Regions from separate parts of the Paraburkholderia yinzeri genome, predicted to be linked through region 1. Evidence: predicted binding sites of a transcription regulator. Region 1 holds the regulator's gene; the other holds the start of a gene.
What was found. Region 1 encodes LexA, which represses DNA repair genes until DNA is damaged. Its sites were predicted from a motif close to ACTGTATNNNNATACAGT; they were not measured.

Region 1 (3,884 bases):
GCCGTTGGGTCCGAGAAGCCCGAAGCATTCGCCGGGCCGGACCTCGAAGGACAGGCCATTGACGACCGCCCTGTCTCCATAGTGTTTGATGACCTGCTCGAATTCGATGGCGGGTGCGGACATAGGCCGTAATGAACGATGAGTTCGACGGAAGCGGTGCACGCGCGATGCACCATGAGGGGGCCTATTCTAGAGCAATCCTGTGCCTCCGGCCGACGGCAAAACCTGCCACGACAAGCTTTGACGCAGCAACGACGTAAGTCCGCCCCGCAGGATTCCGGATCGGGCGCAACACGGCCGGACCTGGCGTTTTCCAGCCCTTGCATGTGGAATTGCGGCGCACCATCATGAAATTGCACAGCCTGCGATTCGCGTGGGCGGGGGAGAAACATCATGGCGAGCTACAAAAAGATTCTGCTTTGTTACGACGGCTCGCGCGAAGGCCGCAAGGCACTGCGCTGCGGCGCGGATCTTGCGCTGGACCTGCGGGCGGAAACGCATCTGCTTTCGGTGGTCGACATGCGTTCGACGATCGCGCAGAGCGCCGGCCTCCTGACCGACGTGGCCTGCGGCCGCTTCGAAGAGACGGCGCGCGAGATTCTTCAGGAGGGTGTGGAGTGGCTGACCGAGCGCGGCGTGCATGCGCAGGGTCACTTCGCCTTCGGCCATCCTATCGACGAGATCGCGAATCTGGCCAACGAACTGCACGTCGATCTGGTGGTGGTGGGGCACCGCTGCCGCACCGGTCTCTCGCGCTGGTGGATGGGGGCGGGCAATACGCTGCTGCTCGACCGCGTGTCGTGCAGCATCCTCGTAGCGTGTTCTTCGGCTGCGGAGCAAAAGCAGCAGGCGCAGGAGGCGGCTTGAGTGCCGCCTGAGTGCCGCCAATAGCGGTGCGATTCGCCGCTATTGGTCGCTGTTCGTATCGGCCGGGTCGTTCAATTCGACCGCCGCGAGCTTCCACGAAAACAGGCCATGGCGTTGCAGGACGGCGGCGTAACGCTCGCCGCTCGCGCTGCGCTGCCAGGTCACGACGAATTCATCGAGGCTGCGGTAGCCGGCCGTGGTCTGAGGCCGTGGCGCCGGCTGCGCGTTTTCAGCCGGGGCGGCCGGAGGCGTCGGGGCGGGCGGATTGGCGGGCGCAGGAGCCGGTGCCGCAGCGGGATTGCCTGCCTGGGGCGGCTGCTCGCCCGGCTTTCCGGTGGGCGGCATGCCATTGAGCAGCGCGGCGACGCCGTCCGGTGTCGCATACGCGTCCACGAGCGGGCCGATGAGGGCCGCGCCAATCACGGCGCCGAACAGCAGCAACGGGTTACTGCTGTGCTGCGCCGCGATGCGCCGCTGAAGCAGTTTGCCAACCTGCTGCTTCAAACTCGCGCGCAAAGCCGGGTAGTCGACATATTCGCTGAGCGTGGCCGCATCGCGCGCATCGGCGGCGGCCTTCAGCCGATCCAGCGCGACATAGGGCGACGCATAGCCGTAGCCCAGCGCGGCGACGAGCGCCAGCGCGACGAGCACGACGGCGACGGGTTTGATCCAGCGTTTGTTCGAAGCGGATTCGGTCATCATTCAGGTCGGGAGTGATGGGACACGTCCTGTTGACCGCGCCGGCGCCGAAACGATCCCGAAGCTTCTTGCCGGACCTTCCCCCACCGCCTTCACGCGCCCTGTGTTACCGGGCGAGCGCCGCCGGGTCGGCCTGTTCGGCGATGCAGCGGTCGATCATGCGGCACACCGCATCCATGGTTCCCACCATGATCAGCCGCGAGGGGCCGTGATAGACGCGCACCGGCGCGCGGCGATCCGGCTCGGCGTGATTCAGGCCGCTGTTGAGCGAAACGCGCGCGAATGCGGGCTGTGCGGATGGCAACGATGGAAGGTCGACCGGAGTCGCGGCCGCACCGGCGGCGGACTCATAATCCGCTGCCTCGAAGAGCGAACCGGACAAGGCGGCGGCCGTTGCGCGCGCATTGCGCGCGGCGCAGTCGGCGAGGCCGCGCAGATGGCGCAGGCGGCCAAATTGACGAAAGGGCAGCAGACGGGCAAGACGTTCCATAACTCCCTCCAGACAGTGTTCGGATTATCAGAATTCGGTGGGGCGGATCAGCCCGACTGCGATGCCTTCCAGCGCAAATTCGGCGCTGCTGGCCTCGACGAAGATGTTCTCGTAGTCGGGGTTTTCGGCAATCAGTTCGAGGCCGTTCGGCCGGCGCTTCAGGCGTTTGACGGTGACGTCGTCGCCAAGGCGCGCCACGATGATCTGGCCGTCTTTCGCTTCGCTTTTCTTTTGCACCGCGAGCAGGTCGCCGTCGAGGATGCCGGCGTCGCGCATCGACAGGCCGCGCACCTTCAGGAGGTAGTCGGGCTTGCTCGAGAAGAGCGCGGGGTCGCACGCGTAGTGCTGCGAGATGTGCTCCTGCGCGAGGATCGGGCTGCCGGCTGCCACGCGGCCGACGAGCGGCAGCGAAAGCTGCATGATGCTGGCGTGCGGCAGCGTGAACTGGTGCGGGAGGTCGTCCGGACCCGGCATGAGACGGATACCGCGCGACGCGCCGGCGGCCAGTTCGATCACGCCCTTGCGCGCCAGCGCGCGCAGATGCTCCTCGGCGGAGTTCGCGGAGCTGAAGCCGAGTTCGGCCGCGATTTCGGCGCGGGTGGGCGGGAAGCCCGTGCGCTCGATCGCGCGCCGGATCAGATCGAAAACCTGCTGCTGTCGTGCGGTGAGTTTGGTCATGGCGCCACTGTATGGATAGACAGGTGACTGTATTTTTATACAGTATTCGACGCTTTTCAAGTGTTACTTGAAGTTCTTCGTTCGGCCGGCGCCGGAACGTGCAAATCCCGCATCTGCCAGGACGACAGCAGCGTTATGAGGTCCGGTCAGCTTTCCTTAGCACAATTGGATATGAAAGAATAAGAAAACATCATTTTTACTCATTTAAGCAAATTGTTAGACTCCGCTGCATCGTTAGCTGCAATCACGCACGACAACACGGAGAAAGCGGATGCGTAGTGGGAATACGGGGAACGCGGGAAAAAATGGCTGGTTCAGGACGCTGGCTGCAAGACTCCTGATCGGTGCGGTGCCGCTGGTCGGCATGGCTATGCTGATGCCGGTTGCCCACGCGGAGACTTCGCTCCTGAACGTTTCCTACGACCCGACACGCGAGCTCTACCAGGACATCAATAGCGCCTTCATCAAGGAATGGAAGGCGAAGACCGGCGAGACGGTCACGATCAGGCAGTCGCACGGCGGCTCCGGCGCGCAGGCGCGCTCGGTGCTCGACGGGCTGCAGGCCGACGTCGTCACGCTCGCGCTCGCTTACGACATCGACGCCCTTGCGAAGAAGGGCCTCGTCGCCGCCGACTGGCAAAAGCGCCTGCCCGACAACGCCTCGCCGTATACCTCCACCATCGTGTTCCTCGTGCGCAAGGGCAATCCCAGGCACATCAAGGACTGGGGCGACCTCGTGAAGCCGGGTGTTTCGATTGTTACGCCGAATCCGAAGACTTCGGGCGGCGCGCGATGGAACTATCTCGCCGCCTGGGCGTATGCGCTGCACCAGCCGGGCGGCAATGAGGCGACGGCGAAGGCGTTCGTCACGAAGCTCTACAAGAATGCGGGCGTGCTCGACTCGGGCGCGCGCGGCGCGACGACGAGCTTCGTGCAGCGCGGCATTGGCGATGTGCTGATTGCATGGGAGAACGAAGCGTTTCTTTCGCTCAAGGAGTTCGGGCCCGACAAGTTCGAGATCGTGGTGCCGTCGGCAAGCATTCTGGCCGAGCCGCCCGTTGCCGTGGTCGACAAGGTGGTGGACAAGCACGGCACGCGCAAGGTGGCCGAGGCCTATCTGCAGTTCCTCTATTCGGAGGAGGGCCAGGAA
Region 2 (3,884 bases), 800 kb from region 1:
CGCCGGGCGCGCCAACCTGCTCGAAAGGCTCGTGCGGACCGCCAGGCGCGCGCGGATCCCGCGGGCGACCCGCTTCGGTTGGCGCCGGTGGCGCCGATGCGGACCGGCCCTTGCGGATCACGACGGATTACTCTTCTTCGTCCGCGATTTCGACTTCGTCGGAATCGTTGACGCCGGCGGGCATCGCGCTCACGCCGAGCGACTCGCGGATGCGGTTTTCGATCTCGCGCGCGATGTCCGCATTTTCGCGCAGGAATTCGCGCGCGTTGTCCTTGCCCTGGCCGATGCGCTCGCCGTTATAGCTGTACCACGCACCTGCCTTGTCGACGATCTTGGCCTGCACGCCGAGGTCGATGATTTCGCCCTGACGCGAGATGCCTTCGCCGTAGAGGATGTCGAACACGGCCTCGCGGAACGGCGGCGAAACCTTGTTCTTCACGACCTTCACGCGCGTTTCGCTGCCGATCACTTCGTCGTTCTTCTTGATCGAGCCAATGCGGCGAATGTCCAGACGCACCGACGCGTAGAACTTGAGCGCGTTGCCGCCCGTGGTGGTTTCCGGGTTGCCGAACATCACGCCGATCTTCATGCGAATCTGGTTGATGAAGATCACCATGCAGTTCGTCTTCTTGATCGTGCCGGTAAGCTTGCGCAGCGCCTGCGACATCAGGCGGGCCTGCAGACCCGGCAGCGAGTCGCCCATTTCGCCTTCGATTTCGGCCTTCGGCACGAGCGCCGCGACCGAGTCGATCACGATCATGTCGATCGAGCCCGAGCGCACGAGCGCGTCGGCAATTTCGAGCGCCTGCTCGCCCGTGTCAGGCTGCGAAATGAGCAGCTCCGGCACGTTCACGCCGAGCTTCGAGGCGTACTGCACGTCGAGCGCGTGTTCCGCGTCGATGAACGCCGCCGTGCCGCCGATCTTCTGCAGTTCGGCGATCACCTGGAGCGTGAGCGTGGTTTTACCCGACGATTCCGGACCGTAGATCTCGACCACGCGGCCGCGCGGCAGGCCACCCACGCCGAGCGCGATGTCGAGGCCGAGCGAACCGGTGGAGACCACCTGGATGTTCTCGACTGCCTCACCATCGCCGAGTCGCATGATCGACCCCTTGCCGAACTGCTTTTCGATCTGCGCGAGCGCGGCGGCCAGCGCCTTGCTCTTTTCAGCAGTCAGCCCAGCCGAGCCTTTCTTGCTATCTTCCATGAATCGTCCTTTGCTATGATGAACGGCGTCTCGTGACGATGCGCGAGCCCCCTGGTTGGCTTACGCGCACGAACGCAGACACTGTATAAAAAAACAGTGGTTTTAGCAAGCCCCAAGCTTGCCAAAACCGCGAAATTTCGGGAGACCGCCACGCGCCGCGCAAGCCCGGCGCGGGCCTGGAGACCTGGCGAAGGCGCCGGCGCACCATGCGAATTCTCATTGCCGAAGACGACAGCATACTCGCGGATGGTCTCGTTCGATCACTCCGCCAATCGGGCTATGCCGTTGATCACGTGAAGAGCGGCGCGGACGCCGACACCGCGCTCTCCATGCAAACCTTCGACCTGCTGATCCTCGATCTCGGCCTGCCGAAAATGCCGGGCCTCGAAGTGCTGCGCCGCCTGCGCGCGCGCAACTCGAACCTTCCGGTACTGATCCTCACCGCCGCCGACAGCGTGGACGAGCGCGTCAAGGGCCTCGACCTCGGCGCCGACGACTATATGGCCAAGCCTTTCGCGCTCAATGAGCTGGAGGCGCGCGTGCGTGCGCTCACGCGGCGCGGCGCGGGCGGCGGCCCGACGGTCGTGCGCCACGGCGCGCTCTCCTTCGACCAGGTCGGCCGCGTGGCGCGCATCAACGACCAGGTGATCGATCTTTCGGCGCGCGAACTGGGTCTCCTCGAAGTGCTGCTGCAGCGGCCAGGGCGGCTGGTCTCCAAGGAACAGCTCGTCGATCATCTCTGCGAATGGGGGGAGGAGGTCAGCAACAACGCCATCGAGGTCTATGTGCACAGGCTGCGCAAGAAGGTCGAAGCGGGCGGCGTGCGCATCGTGACCGTGCGCGGGCTGGGCTATTGCCTCGAGAAGGAACAGGGCACGCCGAACGGCACCGCGGCCACCCCGGCCGCCGGGACGAACGCGCCGCCGGCCATGCCGGCCAGCCACTACTTCAAATAGCCGGGCGGGAAGATGGCTGAGCCCGCCCACGCCACGCGCTCCGCGCCGCCAGCCGACACCCTCGACGACAGCGCGCGCGACGCCCGCTACGCGAACCCGTTCGCCCCGCCCGACGAAACCGAGGCCGCCGCCCAGACGCGGCCTCGCTCGCTCTTCGGCGAGATCCTCGACTGGATGCTCGCGCCGCTCCTGCTGCTCTGGCCGATGAGCATCGCCGTGACCTATCTGGTCGCGAAGTCGATCGCGAACGGGCCCTTCGACCGCGCGCTCGAAACCGACGCCTATGTACTCGCGCGCCATATCCAGCCCGTCAACGGCGTGGCCGAACTGTCGCTACCCGCCGCGGCGAGCGAGCTAATCGGCGCCGACAACATCGACCGCACGTTCTATCAGGTGCTGGGCGGCCGCGGCGAACTCGTCGCCGGGGACCGCGACATGCCGTTGCCGCACGAGGACGACCGGCCGCCGCCGGGTCTCGTCGAATTCCGCGACGACACGCTGCACGGCATCGACATTCGCGTCGCCTACACGACGGTGGCGCTGCCGCAGTCGGGCAGAGCGCAACCGGTGCTCGTCCAGGTGGCGGAGACACTCGACAAACGCCGCCAGCTCGCCAACGACATCATCAAGGGCGTGATCCTGCCGCAGTTCGTGATCCTGCCGCTCGCGATCGTGCTCGTGTGGTTCGGGCTCTCGCGAGGGCTCGCACCGCTGCACGCGCTGCAGTCGAATATCCGCATGCGCCGGCCCGACGACCTCTCGCCGCTGGAGGCGCGCCGCGCGCCGCCCGAGATCGAGCCGCTCGTCACGTCGTTCAACGATCTGCTGACGCGCCTCGAACAGAACATGGAACTGCAGAAGCGCTTTATCGCCGATGCGGCCCATCAGATGAAGACCCCGCTCGCGGGCCTGCGAACCCAGGCCGAACTGGCGCTGCGCCAGGACGTCTCGCCCGAGGTCCATCGCTCGCTCGAGCAGATCGCGACCAGTTCCGAACATGCCGCACGGCTCGTCACGCAACTGCTGGTGCTTGCGCGCGCGGAGAACCGCATCTCGGGACAGATCTTCACGCCCGTCGACGCGGCCGAAGTCGCGCGTCACGCCGTGCGCGACTGGGTCCAGCCGGCCCTCGCGAAGCGGATGGATCTTGGCTACGAAGGACCGCGCGGCGGCGGCGACGAAGAGGACAGCGCGGCGCTGGAAGTCGACGGCAACCCGGTGATGCTGCGCGAAATGCTTTCGAACCTCATCGACAACGCCATCCGCTACACGCCGCCGGGCGGACGGATCACCGTGCGCGTGCGCCCGGAGCCGGATGCGCGTCTCGTGCACCTGGAAGTCGAGGATACGGGCCTCGGCATTCCGGCCGCCGAACGCGAACGCGTAATCGAACGCTTCTACCGGATCCTCGGCCGCGAGGGCGACGGCAGCGGGCTCGGCCTCGCCATCGTCCGCGAAATCGCGACGATGCACGGCGGCACCCTCGCCATCGACGACAACGTCTACCAGCAGTCGCCGCGGCTTGCGGGAACGCTCGTGCGCGTGACGCTGCGGCTTCGCGACGCCGGATAAGCCCGCGGCGTCAGGAAATTCAGGATGGGACTTACCCTTATCCATCTTGAATCGACACCTGCCGAATTATGATGTTGGCCGACGATAGCGATAAATATTGATCAAATATCCGTATATTGCGCGATCTTTGGTGATTGAGCCCCATTCAC

Region 2: a site for LexA is predicted at 1,288-1,305, ahead of recA (recombinase RecA). Genes of this name have one in related genera too.

Annotation. Positions count from the first base shown of each region.
Region 1 covers NZ_JBFOCJ010000001.1:2,233,189-2,237,072, forward strand. Annotated here, with positions in the region: gene nodI (nodulation factor ABC transporter ATP-binding protein NodI) at 1-123, opposite strand, end outside; gene WJ542_RS10660 (universal stress protein) at 394-867, shown strand; gene WJ542_RS10665 (DUF2939 domain-containing protein) at 907-1,566, opposite strand; gene WJ542_RS10670 (hypothetical protein) at 1,673-2,056, opposite strand; gene lexA (transcriptional repressor LexA) at 2,084-2,734, opposite strand; gene WJ542_RS10680 (sulfate ABC transporter substrate-binding protein) at 3,006-3,884, shown strand, end outside.
Region 2 covers NZ_JBFOCJ010000001.1:1,432,609-1,436,492, reverse strand. Annotated here, with positions in the region: gene recX (recombination regulator RecX) at 1-121, opposite strand, end outside; gene recA (recombinase RecA) at 128-1,207, opposite strand; gene WJ542_RS06865 (response regulator transcription factor) at 1,414-2,163, shown strand; gene WJ542_RS06860 (sensor histidine kinase) at 2,176-3,735, shown strand.